DNA from 2 places in the Clostridium algidicarnis genome. Region 1 is predicted to be linked to the other one. Evidence: predicted binding sites of a transcription regulator. Region 1 holds the regulator's gene; the other holds the start of a gene.
The links. The regulator HrcA, encoded in region 1, represses chaperone genes, less so after heat shock. The targets are predictions, from matches to a motif close to TGTTAGCACTCNNNNNNNNNGAGTGCTAACA.
Positions count from the first base shown of each region.

Region 1 (12,816 bases):
TAATCTTTGATGAGCCATCTTATCTTGTCTTAAATCTATTCCATTTTCTGATTTAAAGTTATCTGCTATATAATCAACTAACTTATCATCAAAGTCATCTCCACCTAAATGAGTATCTCCATTTGTAGATTTAACTTCAAAAACTCCATCTCCAAGTTCAAGTATTGATACGTCAAAAGTACCACCACCAAGATCGTAAACTAATACTTTTTGACTCTTTTCTGTCTTATCTATACCATATGCTAAAGAAGCTGCTGTAGGTTCATTTATTATTCTTAAAACTTCAAGCCCTGCTATCTTTCCTGCATCTTTTGTTGCTTGTCTTTGACTATCATTAAAGTAAGCTGGAACAGTTATTACTGCTTGAGTTACCTTTTCTCCTAAATAAGCCTCTGCATCAGTTTTTATTTTTTGAAGTACCATTGCTGATATTTCTTGTGGAGTATAATCTTTTGAATCTATTGTAACTTTATGGTTACTTCCCATATGCCTTTTTATAGAAGCTATAGTTCTCTCTGGATTAGTTATTGACTGTCTTTTAGCTACCTGACCTACTAATCTTTCACCATTTGCTTGAAATGAAACTACTGAAGGTATTGTTCTTGCTCCTTCTGAGCTTGATATAACTACCGCTTCTCCACCTTCCATAACTGAAACACATGAATTTGTTGTACCTAAATCAATTCCTATTACTTTTCCCATTTAAATTCCTCCTTAAATATATATGAAGTTTACAGTTTAATTGGCAACTTTAACCACACTGTATCTTATAACCTTATCACCTTTTTTATATCCCTTTTGGAATACCTCTATAATTTCTTTTTCTCCTAAACTTTCATCAACCACATGCATTACTGCATCGTGCATATTAGGATCAAAGCCACTATTAGTATCTATTTCTTCTATTTGTAATTTTTCTAGAGCTTCTTTAAATTGTTTTAGTGTAATCTCTACTCCTTTTTTTATATCCTCTGCACTTCCATCTGTAAGAGCAGCTCTTTCAAGATTATCTAATACAGGTAAAATATTTTTTAAAACATCTTCACAAGCATATCCATAGATACTTTCTTTTTCTTTTGTTGTTCTTTTTCTATAATTTTCATATTCAGCTGTAACTCTAAGAAGTCTTTCTTGTAATTCATTATTTTCTTCTTTAGTCTTTAAAGCTTCATCTTTATATTTAGAAAACTCCTTAAGATCTACTATATTATCATATTCTTCTTTTTCTAAAATCTCTGTTTCATTTACGACACTAGATTCTTCTTTAACATTTTCATCTTCTAAATTAAGATTTTCTACTTTTTCTTCTGGATTCAAATCACTTTTGTTCTTATCCATAGCTATGAAGCACACCTCATCTCTAATATATTTTTGCTATAATTCATCTTCAAGTTTTTTCAAACTGTCATTAAGTCCTTTCATAACTTTGGACATAATAGACACAACTTTTGAATAAGGAATTCGAGTGGGTCCTATAAGACCGATTGTTCCGATAGGCTTATTTCCCACAGAATATACTGCTGATATTACACTACAATCTTTAGCTTGCTTTAAATAATTTTCTTCACCTATTTTTATAGTAAGCTTATTTGTTGTATCTAGAAGTTCTTGCATATAACTTTTATTATCAAGCAAAGAAAGAAATTCCTTGGCTTTATCTATATCATTATACTCAGGGTAATTAAATATATTTGTAGCTCCTTCAAGATAAACCTTTGAGTACTCTTCATCAGTGAGCGCATCTATAAGTATTGGTATAACACCATTTACAATGTCTTCATATCCTTTAAGCTCAAATTTAATATCTTTTATAACTTGACTACCCATCTTCTCTATAGGTAAGTTTTTAAATTTTTCATTTAAAACATTACTTATCTTATGAAGATTGTCTTGGCTTGGAACGTTGCTTGCTTTAAGAATATTATTTTTTATAATACCTGTATAAGTTATTATAACCACAAGTATACTATTATTATCAATACTTATGAGCTGTACAGATTTCAATTGGCTCTTTTTTACAGAAGGTGTATTTAATATGCAAGTTAAGTTTGTGAGTTCTGACAACATATGGGTAGTTCCTTTTAATAGTTTATCTATCTCATATATTGCCATACTAAGTATATGTGATTTTATCTTCATCTCTTCTTCTAATGTTAGTCTTTCAACTATCATAAGTTTATCTACATAAAGTCGATATCCTTTATCTGAAGGTTTTCTTCCAGAAGAGGTATGAAGTTGTTCTAAATATCCCATATCTTCTAAATCAGCCATTTCATTTCTTATGGTAGCTGAGCTTATGCCTAAGTCATACTTTTTAGCTATGGTCCTGGATCCCACTGGTTCCGCCGTAATAATGTAATCATTAATTATAGCTTCAAGAATCTTTATTTTTCTATCATCCACATCCATGCTTTCACCTCTTTTATTAGCACTCACTCTTGTTGAGTGCTAATTGCTACGCTTTTAAAATAACATTTCAAGTTTTTTTTGTCAACATCATATTCACGTCATAATGCTAATTTATTATGCTATAATATGCTTTTACCTTTGTAAACTTTCATTTACTCATTATTGCTCTATTATACACCTTAATTTATTTAATCTATCAAAAAATCAGCTAATACATAATTAGATAATTGTATACCTTCCGCTGTAAACTTCAAATATCCATCTTCTCTTTTTAAAAGTTTCACATTTATATATTTATTAATTATATCTTTATAATAACTATCTATATCTTTACCAAATCTATTTAAAAATTCTTTTTCTTCTATACCCTTGGTCTTTCTAAGTCCCATAAACATAAATTCTTCAACATCTTCTTTAATTAAATTTTTATGTTTTTCCTTGTAAGCTTGTTTATCCGTATTTATCTTTTGTATATATTCTTCTACACTTTCAACATTTTTATATCTGATGCTTTCAATATAGGATGCTGAAGATGATCCAACTCCAATATATTCATCCATACTCCAATAAACCATGTTATGTCTGCATTCTCTACCCTCTTTTGAAAAATTTGAGATTTCATATTGATTATAGCCAAAATCTTTTAATATAGATAAAAGGCTTTCATACATACCTCTTTCAACATCTTCTTCTGGCAAATTTAATGTACCTTTATTATTAAGATCATAAAACCTTGTATCCTCTTCTAATATAAGGCTATAAGCTGAAATATGCTCTGGGTTTAATTTTGCAACCTTAATTAAAGACTCCTTCCAAAGCTCAGAAGTTTGATTTGGAAGTGCAAACATCAAATCTATATTTATATTTTCAAATCCTATAGATCTGGCAAGCTCATAATTTTTTAAAAATTCGTCTACATTATGTATTCTTCCAATCTCTTTTAATAATGAGTCATCATAAGCTTGTAGACCAATGCTTAACCTATTAACCCCCATATCTTTTAACAGTTCCAATTTTTTCTTATCTAATGTTCCTGGATTACATTCTACGGTAAATTCCACATTTGGTGTTAAATTCAGTTTCTTTATATGTGCTTTTAAATCTTCTAACATTTTTAAAGGCAAATAGGTGGGAGTACCCCCACCTATAAATATAGTCTTTATATTATACTGTAAAACTTTAGCATCAATTTCTTTACCTAAAGCCTTAATATAACTATCCATTAGATTATCTTTACCGCAAAATGATGGAAAATCACAATACCAACATTTACTTTTACAAAATGGTATATGTATATATAATGATATATCCTTCATAGTTACCTCCTAATTGCTTGCCAAGAGTTTCGCTTTTTTAAAAATCTAATCTACTTTTAGTACAGCCATAAATGCTTCTTGAGGGATTTCTACAGACCCTACTTGACGCATCCTCTTCTTACCCTCTTTTTGCTTTTCTAAAAGCTTTTTCTTTCTGCTTATATCTCCGCCATAACATTTTGCTAAAACATCTTTCCTCATAGCCTTTACAGTCTCTCTTGCTATTATTTTGCTCCCTACAGAAGCTTGTATAGGGATCTCAAATAATTGTCTTGGAATTATTTCTTTTAATTTTTCTGCTATAGCCCTACCTTTAGCATAAGCCCTTGAATCTGGAACAATCATAGATAAAGCATCTACTATTTCTCCATTTAGCAATATATCTAATTTTACTAAATGAGTTGTATTATATCCTTTAAGTTCATAATCTAAGGATGCATAACCTCTAGTTTTTGATTTTAGTGCATCAAAAAAGTCGTATATTATTTCATTAAGTGGTATATTATAGTTTAAAACTACCCTTGTAGTTTCTATATATTGCATATCTATAAAGTCTCCCCTTCTAGATTGGCATAATTCCATAATGGCACCTACATAATCTGTAGGTGATATTATAGAGGCCTTAACTATAGGTTCCTCCATATGTTCTATTTCAGTAGGATTAGGCAAATTTGCTGGATTTGTTATTTCAAGCAGTGTTCCATCTGTCTTTATTATTTTATATATTACAGAAGGAGCTGTAGTTATAATATCTAAATTAAATTCTCTCTCTACTCTTTCTTGCAATATTTCCATATGAAGAAGTCCTAAAAACCCACACCTAAATCCAAATCCTAAAGCTGCAGAAGTTTCTGGCTCAAAGGATAATGCAGCATCATTTATTTGTAATCTTTCTAGTGCTTCTTTTAATTCACCATACTTTGCACCATCTACAGGATATATACCACTAAACACCATAGGTATAGCAGGTCTATAACCCTCTAACGCTTCTGTTGCAGGTCTAGTTGCTTCTGTTATTGTATCTCCAACTCTTGCATCTCGAACATTTTTTATAGATCCTGTTATATACCCAACTTCTCCTGCCTTTAGCTCACCAGTTGGTAGATAACTTGGAGAAAAAACTCCAACTTCAGTAACTTCATAAACCTTCTTGGTTGCCATAAGCTTGATTTGAGTTCCTACTTTAACCGATCCTTCCATAACCCTTATGTAACAAACTACTCCCTTATAACTATCATAAGAAGAATCAAAGATAAGAGCTTTTAGAGGAGCTTCTTCGTCACCTGTAGGTGCTGGAACCTTTTCTATTATAGCCTCTAGTACATCAATTATATTAAGCCCTGATTTTGCAGATATTAAAGGGGCATCGGAAGCTTCAATTCCAATTACATCCTCTATTTCTTTTCTTATTTCTTCCGGTCTTGCACTTGGAAGATCTATTTTATTTACCACAGGAACTATCTCTAAATTATGATCTAAAGCTAAATAACAATTAGCCAAGGTTTGAGCTTGTATACCCTGAGTTGCATCCACTACAAGAACTGCTCCTTCACAAGCAGCAAGACTTCTTGAAACCTCATAATTAAAATCTACATGGCCAGGAGTATCTATTAGATTTAATATATACTCTTTACCATCCTTTTCTCTTTTATACATAAGCCTTGCTGCTTGGGATTTAATCGTTATACCTCTTTCTCTTTCTAGATCCATCTTATCTAAAATTTGACTTTCCATTTCTCTTTTAGCAAGCGTTCCAGTCTGCTCTAAGAGTCTATCTGCAAGAGTAGACTTGCCGTGATCTATATGAGCTACTATAGAGAAATTTCTTATATATTTTTGTCTTTCACTTTGCATATTCATCACCCATCTTTCTAGCAATAATGCTTTAGACAGTAGTCTTCACCACTATGAATTTTAATCAAAGTAAATTATATCATAATATATCTCTATTATGTATATAAAAAATTATTTCCTTATAGAATTAATTTTTATTTTTATATTGCCTTTGATTTTATCCATTGAGTAATGAAATACTTCTTTGTTTATAACTATATCAAACTTTGGCAATAAAATCTTTATATCTAGAGGATTTTTATTATAAAATATTTTTATAGGAGCATTGTCAACTATGTTATATAAATTTAAATATTCTTCTTTTATAGATCCATCCTCGTATAATTTATGGTTTGCACTCATAGTTTCTATAGTTTCATCTTTAGTTCTATTGCATTGAACGTTTACCTTTATAAAGCCTGACACCATTATAAATAAACATGCTATAATTATAATCTTATACATACCTTTACTTTTCAAAAAGAGCACTCCTCACAATGAATTCTTATATTTAAAATAATATTTTTACATTTCTTAATTCAAAATTCTATAACCCTTTTATAAGGATGCTCTTATTTATTAACTTTTATTCATAATATAGCAATTTAGACGTTACTCTTTTCCATTCAAATATTCTGCAATAAGCCTTGCTGTATATTTAGCTGAACCTGTAGCTTCTTCTATTTTATTTATCCTAGCTCCAACCTCTATAAGTATTGCATTATTACTTAGATCTTGATTGAAGTATCTAGTTCCAACATTATAATTTGTACCTTGCCTTATAAATCCTGGAAAAAGTTCATTTGCATTACCTATCATATTTTGTACTATAGCATTATTCTTATCAAAATGGGGATTCTTCTCTGTCATTACAAACATTATTTTCGTTACATCTTCGCCATTTAAATTCACAGTTACACTATTCTTACTTTTTACAGAATCTCTATGAAGATCAATTATAAGCTTAAAATCTCCATACTTATTTAAATACTGTGTAAGTGTTTCTCTAGATCGTGAATAGCTTTGAGTATAGGTGGTGTTATGCACTGTTTTATCATGAATCACTGATATGCCATAATTTTCTTCTAATTCTCTAGCAAGTTCATTGCCTACAGCACATACATTTTCATTTTCATCCATACTATCATTCGAATTGCTTTCCACATCAGTTGTATAGCGCTCAGATGTATGCGTGTGGTATATAAGAACCTCAGGTTTAGATGAATTAAGAGTCTTTTTCAAACTAGGATTATATGCTTTTAAAGAAGCTAAGTTAGACTGTTCTCCCTTTTGGATCTCCTTTTCAGAAAGCTTTGAAACGCTAGTATCCTCTAATTTAAAAGAACTTATTTCCTTATTTAAATTAATGGTCTTTTTACCATCATCTGATTTTAACATTGAAAAATATTTAATTTCTCTTGATATAATATTTATAGGATCTTTTCGATTAATACCTAAAGTATCCAAAACCTTATCTTTTAAAGAAAAATTTTCTTCTACTAAGTCCTCTGAATCAAAGGATAATTCTTTTACTAAGGGCATACTTTTATTTAAAATTTGAACATATATCATATTTCCCTTTTTTTCATTATAGCCAAGTCCTTGTATAGTTTTAGTTAGCAATATCATAGAAATAAGTAAAAATAAAATCATGGGTATTAGTATATAAAATTTTCGGATCTTCTCTTTTACATTTGTATAATAATATTTCATCTTAAATTCCCCCCCATATACCTTATTTATATGAGGGTCTTTTAAAAATTATAGCTTTAATTCATAAATTGATTTATATCCTCTAAATCTAGTGAAGGTTGAAGCGCAAGATTTATACCATTAGAAATTACTCTAGATACTGAGTCTACTATTATATCCACTTCTTTAGGTGTGACTATAAGGTCGCCTCCTTTTGAACTTAGTAGTTCTTCAATAAGTCGACCCTTTTCATTTTTATCTATAGACTTTAACATATTATAAAACTCGCCACCTTTAGTCGATTCTTTTATCATTTCATCTAATACAAGGTCTATACTATCATTAGCAATTGTTGCTGCATCAACTACTGTTGGAACCCCTATAGCTATAACTTTGATACCTAAAGTTTCAATATTCAAAGCTTTTCTATGATTTTTAAGTCCTGATCCTGGAGAAATACCTGTATCACTTATTTGAATAGTCCTATTAACCCTATCTAATCTTCTTGAAGCTAACGCATCTACACAAATTATAAGATCTGGTTTTGTTTTATCTACAACACCCTTAACAATTTCTACTGTTTCTATGCCAGTAAGACCTAGTACACCTGGTGATAAGGCACTAACAGATGCTATCTTTTCATCTATCTTATCTGGTATTAATTCTTTTAAGTGCCTTGTTATCATAGTTTTAGAAATAACCCTTGGTCCTAACGCATCTGGCGTTACATTCCAATTACCAAGTCCTATAACCAGCGTGTTCCTATGCTTATCTTTATTAATAATTTTTGATAAGCTATCAGCCACTACTTTACTTACCCTATTCATAGTTTCTCCATCATAATAAGTAAACTCCGGAATATCTATAGTTATATAATCCCCTATTGGCTTTCCCATGTTTTTTTCGCCTTCTTCATTAGTTATTGAAACTTTAGTAACTTTTATATCTTCATAAGGAATATCCTCTTTTACCACTATTCCTTCCGGATCCTTATTATGAGCGCTGCTATACATTTCTCTTGCTTCTACCGCAAGATCTGTTCTTATTTCAAACATTAAATCACACTCCTAGTTATTTTTAAACTTATATAAATATTATTCTATTAATAAATGGGAATTATACTTGAATTTTTAAAATTTTAATGCTATAATATCACTTGTTAAATATGAAACTCGAAAGCAGATTTCCCCACGACTGCAGAGGCCATATTATGATAAAGGTGGTGAAAGTTAATGGCAAATATAAAATCTTCAATTAAGAGAATAAAGACTACAGAAGCTAAAACTTTAAGAAATAAAATGGTTAAATCTTCACTAAAGACTACTATAAAGAAGTTTGATACTGCAGTTATAGAGAAAAACGTAGAAGAAGCAACTGCAACATACAAAGAGGTAGTTAAAGCTTTAGACATGGCTGTTTCAAAGGGAGTAATACATAAAAATATGTCTTCCAGGAAAAAGTCAAGATTAGCATCAAGATTAAATACTTTATCAGCATAGTAAGTAAACCGGTAGAGATACCGGTTATTTATTTTCCACTATTTATTTAATTCATTCCATTTTATTTGTTTTTATTTTTTATCCTATCACATTACTGTATTTATTATTAGTAATTCTAATTCAGTCTTTTTATTTAAACTTAACGTTTTTAAATTTCTTTCACTGTTTATACAAAGTTCCATGCACCTTTTTAATTGTTTGAAACTAAACTTTTCACTTTGATGCATCATCTTATCACATATATATATATTTAATTTAAGTTCACGTGATAAAATTTCTTTACTTTTTCCTTTTGACATACCAAGTTTTAGATTAAACAAAATTTTGAACTGCCTTTCTATCATAGAAAGAATATAATTCTCTTTTTCTCCTTTAAAAATCAGTTCATTTAATATATTAGTAGCCTTTTCTGGTCTTTTTTGAGATAAAAAATCCACCATATTAAATATATCTTTTTCACTCTTTTGAGAAAACAAATCCAAAATATCTTGTTTTGTTATATTTCTTCCTTCTGTATAGCTTATTAACTTATCAATTTCGTTATTTATTATTCTCATATTATTATCTACATTGTCCACAAAAAATCTGAGTTCAATCTTACCTATAGGCTTTCCATTTTGGATAAATATATTCTCTACCTTTTTATATAACTTTTCACCTTTAAGTTTATCTACTTTTACAACTGCAACATCACCTTTTATTCTATTAACCTCAGGTGTTATTTTATCTCTTTGTTCCTTAAACACATAATATAATATAAGAATGCAATGGTCAGGAAGTGTATCTATGTATTTAGCTATTTTTTTAAAAGTTTGCTCCCCTTTTTTATCTTTTTCCCAGCTTAAAAATTCTGCCCTATAAACTTCAACCACCTTTTTTTCAGACATAAAGGGTAATGTTTCTGTGGCATTTTCAATAACCTCAAAACCTTCTTTTATACCATCTATTCTTAATAAATTTAAGTCTAGGAAACTAGGATCTAAAGTATCCTTTATTATTGTAGACACTATATCCTGAATAAGCGCTTCATCCTCTCCGTAAAGTATGTAACACTTTTTAAATTTTTTATTTTTTATATCTTTTTCTAAAGAAATAACATCCATATAAAAATCTCTCCCCACTAAATATATACTTGCTAAATCTAATCTTATTTTAGGTTATATATATTAAATTCTGTAATTATAACACTATTAGTTTCATAAGCTCTTCTAAATCCAACTTGCTTTTTTGGTTTTAAAAGTATTATATCATAATTTTTCTTACCCCTATAGTTCATAAACTTAAAAATTCTATTTTCTTTCATAGGTAATACAGTTATACTTACTTGTCTTTCTCCATTACCAATATTTATTATTTCTACATTGGTGTTGTTTTTATCTTTAATATTAAATTTCAGTGGATATGTACCAATATTTTTCACTTCATCTATATTATATCCTTTAATCAAATCCTCCCCAACTTTATTCGAATTTGTTAAAAGCACATTTCTTTTTTTATAGCTTATTATATAAGCCTCCTTTCCTAAAACATCTAATACTTTAATCTCTGTATAAGGCTTATAATATTCAAATATTATAAGAGTACATAAAAACAATGGCAGATATTTGTATTTCTTATTGCCCTTTTTAACTAACAAATAGCATATATAAATAGCTATGACTATGCAACCTTCTAAATAACTTAAATAGCTTGTCTTTAGTGACATACTATGTAAAATATATATACCTCCATTTAAAATTTGCATTATAATTTCCACGAAGTATTTTATATATTTAATTAAAAATGTATTTAAAAATATAGCTGCACAATTACCTAATATAATTAATAGCGTAAATAGGGGCACTAAAAACAAATTTCCTATTAAAAACCCTAAATTAAAACTTCCAAAAGTAAATATCATATATGGAAAGGTAAATACCTGTGCGCTCATAGTTATACTAATAGGTTCTCTCAAAAACGAAGGTAACTTATATAATTTATTATTAATAGTCTTTTGAAACAATACTATTCCTACGGTAGCTAGAAAGGATAGACAAAATCCTACATCCATTAGATAGTATGGTTTTATACTAAGTAGTATTATGCCAGCTAAAGATAAGGCAGAAACCCCATCATAATTCCTATATAATTTAAAAGAAGCCTTAGACAGGAATATCATAATAAATGCCCTCCAAGTTGAAGATTTACCTCCTGTAAATATGCCATAAAAAAATGTTATAATTAAAGCTATATTACCTCCTAAAATAGTAGAAACGAGTTTATACACTAAAGCTATATGGAATCCTGAAACACTTATTACATGAATTACCCCTAAAGATTTCAATTTTTCTTTAGTTTCAATATCAATAGAAGAATTATCTCCAAAACATAAGTTGCTTAATAAAATGCCATCCTCCACTCCAAATATAGATTGAAACTCTTCATCTAAAAAAGACCTATACCCTATTATCTTTGAATACAAATCTTGTTTTCTTTCTATTTCATGCTTTAATGAAAATTCACCGATTATTCCTTTATCATATTGTATATCTTCTTTAAAATCTCCCTTAGCATATATTACATCTCCTATATCCCCTCCCTTTAAATTTTTTATATAAACCATTTTATCATTTATACTTCCTATAATCTTATATCCTTTTTTATTGTATACTCTTATTTTAACCACATCATTATCCTTTGGTAAGTTAACATTAAAGTAGCCATAAGCATTATAAAAAGAAAATATAACTATAATAATATTTATAAAAACTTCTTTGTAACTTATGCCCCTAACAAGTAATAAAATAAAAAAAAGCATAAATAAAGAAGCTAAAAATGAACTAAAAGAATAGCATATAAAAATTATAATTCCTAAAATAAAAGACACAAAAAAATAGATTAATGGTTTATTCAAAATAACACCCTCTAAAGTTAGTTATCTTGAATTTTAACCATTAATCTTTAAATTAAACCTTATATTTAATATTATAATTCTGGCTTTTGCCTTGTAAAAAGGTAACAAACAATAGAAAATATCACAAATAATATTATATCATTAATTTGCATATAAGAATGAAAATAGTTTGTAGATATAAGTACTATTAAAAACAACCCTATGCCTTGTACTAAAAAAAGCATTCTAGTCATAGCCTTACTTAAACTATCCTTAGTTCCTCCATTAAAAGATTTTATTATAAAATAACTTGTAGCAAGCAAATATATATGTTGCTTTGAAGATTCACTAAAAAATATTAAGTTCATCTTATAAATCCCATATATTAAGATTCCCATAAGCCCTGATTTAATTATAGTCCTTAGGAATCTTATCGATATATTATCGGATTTATTGAATTCGCTATCTCTATTTATACTTATCAGTATTTTTAATGTTCCCACAGGAATCATAATTCCTACTAAAATAATTATGACATATATATCTATATTAAAGCTTTCATATTTGAAAAAATTTAAAACTAATAAAATAATTAAAATCAATGAAGACGTAAAAAGATATTCCAATGATCTTTTAATTTGAATAAGCAGCTTAGGGCTTAAATTTATCAATTTATTTAATTTTGATATATAATCCTTTTTTATGTAAACATCTGAAAGAGTTTTAACAGCTTCACTGCTGCTTCCTACGGCAATAGCAACACTTGCCTTATTCATTGCAGGTAGTTCAGTCATGTTTTCACCTGCACATAATACCTTTAATGCTCCTTCATTCCACTTTTCTACAATATTAACCTTATCTTCTGAACTTATTCTTGAAAATATCTTTATTTTATTTATACTTTTACTTACCTCTATGTCATCCATATACTTCATTTCAATTCCTGACCAGATTTCTTCAATAGATTTTATTAGCTTTATATCTTGACCCCAATCATTAGCTGTAAGCTTGTTTTCTTCTGTAGCTATAGCTATCCTTATGCTTTTTTCTTTAAGAGATAATATATCTTCATTTATGTTCTCTTTTAAAGGATTTTCAAATCCTGCTATGCCAAGTAATACTAAATTACTTTCTATGTTTTCCAAAACACTTGGCTCATAATTAAAATTTCTATATGCAAATCCTATAGTTCTTA
Region 1 covers NZ_JNLN01000001.1:2,913,967-2,926,782, forward strand. The annotation lists gene dnaK (molecular chaperone DnaK) at 1-702, opposite strand, end outside; gene grpE (nucleotide exchange factor GrpE) at 739-1,338, opposite strand; gene hrcA (heat-inducible transcriptional repressor HrcA) at 1,375-2,409, opposite strand; gene hemW (radical SAM family heme chaperone HemW) at 2,598-3,725, opposite strand; gene lepA (translation elongation factor 4) at 3,771-5,579, opposite strand; gene BV55_RS0114015 (hypothetical protein) at 5,691-6,038, opposite strand; gene BV55_RS0114020 (stage II sporulation protein P) at 6,171-7,271, opposite strand; gene gpr (GPR endopeptidase) at 7,328-8,305, opposite strand; gene rpsT (30S ribosomal protein S20) at 8,483-8,749, shown strand; gene holA (DNA polymerase III subunit delta) at 8,836-9,852, opposite strand; gene BV55_RS0114040 (ComEC/Rec2 family competence protein) at 9,897-11,546, opposite strand; gene BV55_RS0114045 (P-type ATPase actuator domain-containing protein) at 11,714-12,816, opposite strand, start outside.

Region 2 (12,816 bases), 2.4 Mb from region 1:
TAATACTTCACCTTTAGCATTTATCTTTACTATCTTATCAGGTGTCATGAAACTTTTACTTATTCCTGTTGGTGTTGTTAAAAAAGTATTTTCGTCAATTTTTACCGATACATTACCATCGTTTGCAGCTACCCACCCAAGTTGCCACATTTTATGACAAATATCACATATTTGCTCTTTTAGTTCATTTTCATTTTTATTCATCATTTTTCTCCTATATCTTATAAATTATTATATTTTATTCTTACAACTTTATTATAACCTTTAATATCACTTTGTATATATTTGAACATATTGTTGTTAAAATGCCCTTTTTAATGATATAATTTGTTCATATAAGTTCACATTAGTTCAAAGGAGAGTGTTAATATGTTTTCAAAAGAGAGATCTGAGGAAATACTTAATATACTAAAGGTAAAAAAGCAAGTATCTACAAGCTATCTTTGCGAAAAATTATATTGCAGCGTAGCAACTATAAGACGAGACTTAATAGAACTTGAGAAGGCGGGCCTCATTAAAAGGTTTCACGGAGGAGCTTCTTTAGTTCCAAATTTCAACATAGAATATTCTCATATGTTTAGAGAACTTGAAAATCAACAGGAGAAAAATTACATATGTAATCTTGCCTTAGATTTTATTTCTGATGGATATGCATTGTTTTTAGATTCAAGCAGTACTGTAGGAAGCATCTGCCACCTTCTTAAAAATTATAATAATATAACCGTTGTAACTAATGGAGTTAAGACAGCCTTGGAATTAGTTCAACTAGATTCAATTACCACCTTCATAGCAGGTGGACAGCTAAAAACTAGATCAACCTCTATAGTAGGAGAATTTACAAGCAACTTTATTGATAATTTCAAAGCAGATCTTTCTATAATTTCTTGCAGAGGTCTAGATGAAAATGGTGCCTATGAAGCTAGTCAAACGCAAGCTTTAGTAAAGCAGCATATGATTAGAAATTCAAAAAGCACCATACTCTTATGTGACAGTAGTAAGTTCAATCACTCAAACTTTTATAAGCTTGATTCCTTTGAAAATATAGAAGCTATTATCACTGATATTGAGCCTTCTTCTAAAATATTAAATAGCATTTTATTATCTGGATGTGAAGCAATATATTAAACACCATTTTATGGATGCACCTCCGAGGTGCTCCCATAAAAAGGGAACACCTCGGAGGTGCACACAAATTCAAAAAAGTCAGAGATTCCAATGATTTTTTTCATTAAGAATCTCTGACTTTTAATTTGTATTTTATTTAAACCTTAAATTTGTTTACTTCTTGAAGCATTTCATTAGTCATGTTGCTAAGCATCTGTGCTGATGCGGCTACCTCTTCTGTTGCTGCATTTGTTTCTTCTGAGGATGCAGCTATTTCTTCTGAAGATGCTGAAACTTCAAGTGAAACAGAGGATACTCCATCTACTCTAGATAAAATACTATCTTTATCTTTATTTATATCTTCTGCTGAGTTTTTAACTATTTCTATTTTAGGAATAACTTCATTTACAGCTTCAATAATGTTTGTGAAAGATACTATTGAATTATTAATAATTTTAACTTGGTTTATTAATTCATCATCCATTTTAGATGAATCCATCACGATTGTGTTAGTATTTTTAGATATTCCACTTATTAACTTACTAATCCTTTCAGATGATACTTTTGATTGCTCTGCAAGCTTTCTTATTTCTTCTGCAACTACAGAAAAACCTCTTCCAGATTCTCCTGCCCTAGCTGCTTCGATAGCAGCATTTAATGCTAATAAATTTGTTTGCTCTGCAATGTTATTTATTATAGTTGTAATATCATTTATTTCATTTACGTCTTTTCCAAGCTCTGTAATCTTCCCACTAAAGTTCTTAAATGAAACACTAACATTTGTTACAGACTCATTTAATTCATTCATTTCACTGCTACTTTCATTTGCCATTACACTAATTCCTCTAGAATTCGAATCTACAACTTGTATTTCTCTTACCATTTGAGATAACTTATTGCTAAACTCATCAAGTATATCTGTTACATTTATTAATTCTTCAGATTGAGAGCTTGTCCCTTCAGCTATTTGATTTATTGCTTCAGCAACATTTTGTGATGAGCTAGATATTTCTTCCGCAACTGCTGATAGATTCTCTGATTGCATATTAATATTTGAAGAACTATCCTTTATTCCATTTATCATCTTTCTTAATGATTCTTGCATTATTTTCATTGAATTAGTCATGTCCCCAACTTCATCCTGTAGCTTTAAATATTTAGGAGAAACCTCTTCACATAAATCTCCCTTTGCTAATAAGTCTAAATGTTTTGAAGTTGATCTTATTCCTTTAGATATCCTTTCTGAAATAACATAAACTACCCCAATTCCAATTAATAAAAATAATATGGATAATACTTCAATAGATGTTTTAATGCTATTAAGTTCTGACAATACTTCATCTTTAGACACTACTACTCCTACTGACCAATCAGTACCTTTAACTGGAGCATATCCTATGTATTTATGTATTCCCTCATATTCATAGTCACCTATTCCTGTTTCTCCTAAACCCATTTTATTTTCAATATCCGCTAACTTTTGTAATTTGTCATCCTTTTTTGCTTCTTCAGCAGTATTATACATATTCATAACTAAATCTTTATTACTATGTGATATAATTGTCCCATCTTTTTTTATCATATATCCGCTGCCTGTTTCTCCAAATTTAATCTGATTAGTTAATGAACTTAATTGATTACCATCTCTTACTTGAAGTAAGGCACCTACCACTTCATTATTATTTTTAATTGGAGTGGCATATACCACTACAATGGTCCCATCCACTTTGCTTACTAAAGGATCCGATATATCACTTTTGCCAGACATTACCTTTTGAAAAAAAGATCTATCTTTAATATTAGCATCTTTTCCATTAGTATATTTCGCATAACCATCCTTATTAGCTATACCCATCATTATACTTTTATTTCTTTCAACCTCTTCTAAAAGAACTGACATTTTATTTTCCCATGAATTTTGAGTATCTCTTATGTCCTCTCTTGCTGCTACAATTTCTAATGATGTAAGCTGACCTTGAATTCTTCCTTCAATGTTACTTGCTGATTGTTCTGCGATCTTAGGTATAGTCTTTCCTATATTTGAAGTTAATGCCTTCGATGAATTTATGAAAGATAGTGCTCCAAAACCTATACATATAATCCCTATTAATAATCCTAAAAATACTATTAGCTTTGTTTTTATACTTTTCATGATTTCCCCCTAATTAATTTGCTTTAATTAATTATTTATTATTATTCTGATTTATCCTATTGCTACCCCCCTTCATAAATTGTTCTAGAATTCAGATGGAGGAGTATTTTCCGTAAGTAAACTCTCCCTAAACCTAAAAATCAATTGATATCACTATAATAATAACAATAATACTTAATTAACATTTAATATCTTTTTACACCAAAAAATACATACATATTATTTTAACACATTATATAATAGCATTAAATAACTTATTATATTTTTACTGAATTTATGATATACTATCCTTGATAACATTTTTAATTTCCCTCTAAAAACACCAAATAAGTCCCACTTAGGGAATAACGTTACAAAAATAAAAGGGGTATGAACTACCCTAAATTTATGGAAAGAGGCGCTGTACATATGGAGAAGGGATTAAATAAATTTAGTTTCAAAACAAATGCCACAACAAAGGTATTGGAAATCTTTACAGAGGGAGTATTTACACCTGAAGATGGTGCAGAATATGTTAAATGCTATAAGGCTGAAGTAGCTAAAATAACACCTGGTGAATATACATTGAAATTCGATTGCTCTAATTTAGAATTAAATAGACCAGAGGTACTACCTATACTTCAAGGCTGCTTTGAAATGTATAAAGTTAATAACTTTAAAAAAATTATAGCAACTGTAGGCAATTCTAAAAATAGTGTGATTTTAAAAATGCAAATTGGTAGACTTGCTAGAACTGTCGGCTTAGACAATATGGAAGTTATATAAATTAAGGTATTAAATATGAAGACACCCCGTTAAATATGATCAAAAACACTGTTTCAGGCCATATTTAATGGGGTGATTTTAGGTATTTTTAAAATAACATTTCAAAATACCCTGTGTTTTTTTAGTATGTATTAATACTTTATAAGCATAGCACAAGTTATCCAATTACCACCTATTGACCAAAAAGCAACATTGTCACCCCTTTTAACTTGTCCACTTTTAATTCCTTCATATAATGCTATAAATGGGCTGCTAGTACCAGTGTATCCATACTTATCTCCTACATAAATAAACTTATCTCTACTAACTTCAAATTTCTCTGCACTGCCATCTATTATAGGTAACGCAAATTGAGAAAAACAATACCAATTAATATCATTAAAATTCATTGAGTGCTTTTGTAATAATTTATCTATACTTTCCTTTGCATACTGAATTATAAAAGATCCATCAAAGGGAGTCCAGTCAACCTTTCTATCATTAATTTCACTCTCATAAGTTTTTGAAGCCCCACAAGCAGGGAACTTCACAATATCTGGATATTCAGAATTAGTAGTATAAAAACTATCTATGAATCCGCAATCCTCTTCCGTTTTCTCAAGTATTACAGCACAAGCACTGTCCCCGAATAAAGGATATGTATATTCATCTTCTTCTCTACAATGTACAGACATATAGTCAGCACCTATTATAAGAGCTCTTTTCATGTTATCACTGCCTTTAAGATATCTACTAGCATAATCAAATGCTACGATCATGCCAACACAGTCAGTATTACTATCAGTACAAAATGTCTCAGCCTTTCCCTTTATGGCTTCGTGAACCATTAATGATTGAGGTGGGATAGTATACTCTGGAAACTGACTTGTAAATATAATCAGATCAATATCCTCTCCTGTAAGGCCAGCCTTATCTAAAACCTTTTTAGACGCCTCTATTCCCATAGTTAATGTATTTTCATGTGCATTATTTATGATATAGCGTTTATCTTTTCCAAAGGCCTTAAGAAGTCTATCTATGTCCTTTCCTTGTTTATTAAAATGATCTAAATAATACTGGTTTCTTACCTGATTTTCTGGGTGATAAACTTCTACTTCTCTAATTTTTATGTTTGTCATGTGTTTTCCCCATTTCTTTATGTCATTATTTCTATTTCTATTTCTATTTCTATTTGTATTATATAATTACATACCTTATATTACAATGATTAGTACATATCTTAATTTAACCTGAACTAACAGTATATCAAAATAAAGAATTGTTGGTAAATACCTATCAGCAATTTTTATAGCTTACATATAAACTCTTAATATGTTTATATAGTAAAATAAATAAAGAGCCTCCAAAACATAGGAAGCCCTTATCTTTTATCTATTTCATTATCTTACATATATCATTTGTAAATTCTACTGGGTCATTAATTGGTAATCCTTCAATTAATAGTGCTTGAGTATATAGTAAATTAGTATATAAATCTAATTTTTCTTTATCCCCTTCAAAAGCACTCTTTAAAGCCTTAAATACATCATGATTAGTATTAATCTCTAGTATCTTATCTGCCTTTATTTCTTGATTATTTGGCATTGAATTTAATATTTTTTCCATCTCTATAGATATTTCCCCATCATTAGAGAAACATACTGGATGATGTTTTAATCTTTTAGATGCTCTTACCTCTTTTATCTTTCCAGATAATGCTTTTGTCATATATTCAAAGAGTTCTTTATTCTCCTCTTTTTGTGCTTTTTCTTCTTCTTTTTCACTTTCCTTAGTTTCAATACCTAAGTCATTGCTAGCAACTGATCTAAATTCTTTTTCTTTATAGGACATAAGCATCCTAATTGTAAATTCGTCCACATCATCTGTAAAGTATAATATTTCATATCCTTCTTCTGCAACTAATTCAGTTTGTGGAAGCTTTTCAATTCTTTCATTAGACTCACCTGATGCATAGTAAATATATTTTTGACTTTCAGGCATTCTAGAAATATATTCATCTAAAGTTACCAGCTTTTTCTCTTTAGAAGAATAGAACATAAGTAAATCTTGTAACATTTCTTTATCAGTTCCAAAATCATTGTAAACTCCATATTTTAGTTGTCTACCAAAGGACTCATAGAACTTTTCATACTTTTCTCTTTCATTCTTCAATAAAGATAATAGTTCACTTTTAATCTTATTTTTAATGTTTTTTGCAATAAGTTTTAGCTGTCTATCGTGTTGAAGCATTTCTCTTGAGATATTTAAAGATAAATCCTCTGAATCTACCATACCTTTTACGAAACTAAAGTAGTCTGGTAATAAATCTTGGCATTTATCCATAATAAGTACTCCACTTGAATATAGCTCTAACCCTTTTTCATATTCCTTTGTGTAATAATCATAAGGAGTGTTTTGTGGAATAAATAATATTGAGTTATATCTAACAGCTCCATCTACAATTATATGAATATGCTTTAAAGGCTTATCATATCCGTAATGTTTTTCCTCATAAAACTTATCATAATCCTCTTCTTTAAGCTCACTTTTGTTTTTCTTCCATATTGGCACCATTGAGTTAATACTTTGTTCTTCTATATACTCTTCATACTCATCTTCAGTGCCCTCTTTTAATTTAGTATTAGTTATATCCATCTTTATTGGGTATCTTATAAAATCAGAATACTTTTTAATGATTTCTTTTAATCTATATTCATCTAAGTACTCGTCGTAATTTTCATCTTCAGTATTTTCTTTAATCTTTAATATTATTTCAGTACCAACAGAATCCTTTGTACAAGGCTCTATGGTATAACCTTCTGCTCCTTTAGACTCCCACTTGTAAGCTTCATCACTATCTAAAGATTTACTAATCACAGTAACTGTTTCAGCTACCATAAATGCAGCATAAAAACCAACACCAAACTGACCTATAATGTCATGGCCATCCTTAGAATCATTTTCCTTCTTAAAAGCTAAAGATCCGCTTTTTGCTATAACCCCAAGGTTATTTTCTAACTCTTCCTTTGTCATACCTATACCAGTGTCAGTAATCTTTAATATTCTATTTTCCTTATCTGCTGCTATCTTTACATAGTAGCTTTCCTTATCAAAGCTTAGACTATCATCTGTTAATGCTCTGTAATAAATTTTATCAATAGCATCACTAGAGTTAGATATAAGTTCCCTTAAAAATATTTCCTTATGAGTATAAATTGAATTAATCATTAGATCTAGCAGTCTTTTAGATTCTGCTTTAAATTCTTTTGTTTCCATGTAATTCTCTCCCTTCAGAATAAAAACCACGTAACAAAAAATGTAGCGCAGTAAAAAATATAATATAGAAAACTCTTTAAGCCCCAAACATAAGTAGTAAATGTATTAAAAACACATACACAGTTATTTTCTAAGATGTCTTAGACCCTAGTGCTCAAATAGTCACTCTACTGTTAGCACTCTATAAGAGTGAGTGCTAACTCCTAATACAGATATACCATATTTTATTTAACATGTCAATATTGAAATGAAAATGTATGAAGAATATCTGATGGATTTATAGTCCAGGAAGCACTAACTGCTCATAACCTTTTTTATCCTCAAATTTATGAAGATATTCAAAGCATTGATCCACACCAAACAAAATATCATTGGATGCACATACATCTCTTAAAATCTTCATTAACTTCTTATTGTTAGCACTAGTTAATTCATAGGAGTAGCCATACCTTTCTATATACCTATCTTTCATACCCGGAAAATATTCATCCAGTTTCTTGTAAAAACATTCCCGATTTCCGTCCCTCATAGTCACTCCCATACCAAAACAGATAATGCCATGTACCTTCGCCTCTACACAATAATTAAGAATGCCCCTTATATTCTCTTCTGTATCATTTATAAATGGCAAAATGGGACATAGCCAAACTACTGTAGGAATTCCATTATCACGCATAACCTTTAACACTTCAAACCGTTCTTTTGTAGTGCTCACATTTGGTTCAATAACCCTGCACAAATCTTCATCATAAGTTGTAAGTGTCATCTGAACTACACACTTTGTCTTCTCATTAATGTCTTTCAGTAAATCTAGGTCTTTTAAAATTCTTGCAGACTTAGTCTGTATAGAAAGTCCAAATCCATAAGTATTAATAATCTCAAGACACTTCCTAGTGTTCCTAAGGTTTTCTTCTAAATGGATGTATGAATCGCACATAGCTCCCGTAGCTACCATACACTTTTTTCGTTTTCTACGCAGTACATCCTCCAATAGCTTTGGTGCATTTGTTTTTACTTCTATGTCTTCAAAATCATGATTAATCTGATAACATCTGCTCCTAGAATCGCAATAAATACAACCATGTGTACAACCACGATATATATTCATCCCATTCTTTGCAGATAAGATTCCTTTTACCTCTATTTCATGCATAATGTTCTCCTACAAACTAAATTTGTCTAATAGTCTTAACTATACTTGTAAAGTTCAGATGGAGAAAGTACTTCTCATAATAAAACTCCACCTGAACCTAAGAATTACTTGATTAAAAGTCTTCGTATTTTAGAGTATAATCTCTCACTATAAATTATATCATATTACTAAGGCTTTCATATAACACCTATAAAATACTACATACAAAAAAAGAACAGATTATTAAACTTTCTGTTCTTTTTTTGACCTATTATTATATTAAATTCATTAAACTTCTAATATGAATTTATATCTAAGTAAGGTGTATAGTAATTTAAAAAACTTGCCCCAATTGCTACAAATAAAATTGCTCTTCCTGTTCATTCTATCTATAAGAACATTATCATTGATAGAATAAACATGAATATAACTCCACCAACCATTGGCACCGATGTCCTTTTTACAACGTCTAGAGCATTTTTCTTTACAGATCCTGCTACAATTACGGTAACTGCTGCCACTGGTGACACTGCTCTCATTAGATTTCCTGCAAGTCCCATTGGAACTGAAATTGCAATAGGGCTAATTCCTGCTGCCTCTGCTAATGGAACTATTAATGGAATCATTGCAAAGAATAAGGCTGTCCCACTACCTGAAAGCAATACTATTAGCATAGATAATGCTACCAATATTAGTGGAAGAACTATTCCCATGCCTGTACCTTGTGTAGAAATCATAGTCTTTTGTAAAGTACTAATCAATCCAATTGAGTTTAATCCTGCTACAAATACACTTGCTGCTACCAATAATGCCACAATTGAAACTCCACCTGCCATTCCCTTAAAGAAGGCTTCTGTTTCTTCCAAAACCTTTTTATCTCCCTTGTGCCTAACTAATTCACAAATAATTGCAATGATAAAACTTAAGATTGATGCTACTTCTACTGATAATGCTGATGATGAACCTGTGAAGTAAACCATAATCAATAATAATATTGGCAGTAATGGTAGTAATGCATATACTGTTTTAAATAGTGCCGATCCCTTAATTTCACTAACTGCTTTTATTTCAACCTCTTCTTGATCCAAGTTATTTACTTGTTTTTTATCCATAAACTTTTGCCAAAAATAATGTAAAACTGCCATGAACCCTAGTGTAGGAATTGAAACTATAGCATGATATTTAAGCACATAATCTGTTACTGTTAATCCTGCATAGGCTGGAAATTTCGCTAGTTCTTGAGCAATTGCAACATTGTCACTTCCAAGAGGTGTTGGTATTACTGTTGCCGTTGTGGCAATAACTGCCGCCGCTGTTAATGTACTCATGCCTGACCTTTTTAAAACTGGAAATAATGTAGCTAATAATATAATTGCTAAGTTAGAAGCACTTGGAATTACTAAAGAAAGTAAGTTACCTAGTAAAAATACAATTGGAACTAATATATAAGTTGATTTAATTTTACCTATTGGTTTTGTTAAAACACTTACAGTAACATCATTTGCTCCTATTTTACTCATATAAGCTGAGTATCCGCCTAAGATCAAAATGATAAATCCTGCCGCTGATAAGGTTTGTTTAAAGATATCTGCTGTGGCTTTTAATGGGTCAAGTAGTATGAGACCTGTAGACTCAAACTTTTTAATTGCTATACCATTTCCCATTGCAATGGAAATATACATTAATATTATACCAATAGCAAATAGGGTTATTTTTATATCCATTTTCTTTATTAGCATGTATATTACTAAAGCAATTGCAATAATAGCTGTCCCAATCATTATAAAATTGTTCATAATAAATTCCTCTCCCTTATATTTATTTTATATACAGTTTTTAATTGAACTCATAAACCATTCTTTAAATATATTTGGATTTATGTCTGTACACACCTTTGCATTTGGCGCTTTTCCGAGATATCCTTTTAAGTCAACTATAGTGCAACCCATAGTTAAGTTACTTTGTGTTTCAACATCTATAAATGTTTCTGTTATCTCATACATTTCAGGACAAAGTATATAAGCTATTGCACAGCTATCATACATTTTTAATCCTGTTTTAAAGCTTCCGCCTCTATACTTTTGGAATAATGAATACATCATGTGACCAGTTTTTCCGAAGGTTTTAATTTCTTCACTATCCTCTGGGTATACTAGTGCCTTAAGCCCCATATCTAATCCTGCCATTACTAGCTTTACTCCACTCATAAATACAATTTTAGCTGCCTGTGGGTCTGTTGCTATATTAAATTCACCCATAACTGTCTTATTTCCTCTTGTCAAAGATCCACCCATAAATACAATTTCATCAATATTAGCTTTAACTTCTGGGTACATTTTTAATAACACTGCAATATTTGTAAGTGGTCCAATAGCCATTATAGTTATTGGAGTTTCACTTTGAAGAATAGTCCTTCTCATTGCCTCAACTGCATGTTCTTCTAATAAATTACTACGACATGGCTCTCCAAAGTCATATCCATCCATTCCCGATGCACCATGAACATTTTTTGCATCATCAAACTTTTCAAGTAAAGGCTCTTCAAGACCTTTTGCTACAGGTATACTTTTCCCAAAAAAGGTCAATAGTTTTAATGTGTTCTCAGTTACTAAATCAAGACTAACATTTCCAGCTACAGTTGTTATAAGTTCTACATCTATTTTATCCGAAAATAGTCCTATGGCTATTGCTATTGCGTCATCGATACCTGGGTCAGTGTCTATTATTAATTTTCTTTTGTTCATTGGGCTTCAGCCTCCTTTATATTTGAACAATTTATTTGCTTTTTAAGTATATTTAAAGATTTTGTTAGCCTTTTATTTGTTTTCAACAAATTTATTGAATTTTTATTTATTTTCAAAAAACTTATCAACTTCTTCAAGAGTTGGAATAGATATTTGAGCTCCTTCTCTTGTAACAGTTAGAGCAGAAACCTTTGTTGCATATAATAAAGCTTCGTATAAAGGACTACCAAAAGATATCTTTGCTACTAAGGCTCCTATAAATGAATCTCCTGCGGCCGTAGAGTCAACAGTCTCCACCTTATATGCATTTATCCTAATTACTTCATCTAAGGTTACAGTTATACTACCTTTTGACCCTAATGTAATTATAATATTTTTTGCTCCCTTATTTTGAAGGATCTTTGCTGCCCTTTCACACTCCTTGGAGTTGTTAGGATATATATCCGTTAACAGCTTACATTCACTTTGGTTAATAACTAAAATATCTATATGTTTATAATACTCATCTTTAAATAGCTTAGCTGGTGCTGGATTTAATACTGTTACCATTCCAATACCTTTTGCATACTCTATTAACTTAAGAGTCGTATCTACATTGTTTTCAAATTGAGTTACAAATATATCTTCTTTACTTGCAAGTTTATCTAAGTTATCCTTTGCAAGATTAAAGGTTAAATCGTAATTTGCACCTGGATTTAAAATTATCCTATTATCATTTTCATGGCATACAATCATCGCTATACCCGTGGGTTGTTTTTTATGTACTTCAATACCATCTGTATTAATTCCATTATTTTTTAAAGCACTTAGCACTTCAGCTCCAAAAGGATCATCTCCAACACTTCCTATAAATGATACCTCTGCATTTGATTTTACTGCTGCAACTGCTTGATTTCCACCTTTACCACCTGCATTTAGCAAAAAATCATGACCTTGGATAGTCTCACCCTTACTCGGAATATTATCAACTTTAATTGTAAGATCCATATTAAGACTTCCAACTACAATAACTTTTCTCATACTATTTATCACTTCTTTCTCTTTAAGCAAATCATACCTGCTCCAAATCCTTCACTTGGCCTTTGTACAAACCCAAATCTTTCATAAAATCCTTCTGTATTAGGCATAGCCATAAGCCCTATATAAGCATTTTCACAGCAACATGATTCTATATAATCTAATAAGTTATCTACAACCATTTTTCCTATCCTTTTACTTCTATACTTAGGATGAACCACCACATCTTTTATGAAAAATACAATTCTTCCATCTCCAACTACTCTTCCAATAGCAATAGGATTTTCATTATCATATATAACCACACTATAAATCGTGTTTTTTAATGCTTCGATAATATCTTCTTTATGATATTGTTGCATATTTGCATACTGCCTTATGCTGTGATATATATCCCATGTTAATCCATTTTTACATATTTTCATTTTAACATCCCCTGTGGTAAAACGTTTTATCAATATGAAATATGATATCATCAGGTGTAACCGTTGTCAACATTTTTCATGAATCTTTTTGATTTTTTTCATGAAATATAGTATGTTTTTTTATTTTATATATTCAATTGTATTTAACAAAAATTTCACAAATAATATGATATACTTATTTTGGTGATTAAAATGAAAATTAAGTTAAAAGATATTGCTAAA
Region 2 covers NZ_JNLN01000001.1:551,743-564,558, forward strand. The annotation lists gene BV55_RS0102685 (class II aldolase/adducin family protein) at 1-204, opposite strand, end outside; gene BV55_RS0102690 (DeoR/GlpR family DNA-binding transcription regulator) at 370-1,125, shown strand; gene BV55_RS0102695 (methyl-accepting chemotaxis protein) at 1,262-3,256, opposite strand; gene BV55_RS0102700 (hypothetical protein) at 3,626-4,021, shown strand; gene BV55_RS0102705 (ketoacyl-ACP synthase III) at 4,153-5,139, opposite strand; gene htpG (molecular chaperone HtpG) at 5,393-7,276, opposite strand; gene BV55_RS0102715 (SPL family radical SAM protein) at 7,554-8,429, opposite strand; gene dcuC (C4-dicarboxylate transporter DcuC) at 8,798-10,204, opposite strand; gene rihC (ribonucleoside hydrolase RihC) at 10,232-11,152, opposite strand; gene rbsK (ribokinase) at 11,255-12,202, opposite strand; gene BV55_RS0102740 (GNAT family N-acetyltransferase) at 12,181-12,594, opposite strand; gene BV55_RS0102745 (LacI family DNA-binding transcriptional regulator) at 12,787-12,816, shown strand, end outside.
Region 2: the regulator HrcA is predicted to act here: its motif matches at 7,448-7,478, upstream of htpG (molecular chaperone HtpG).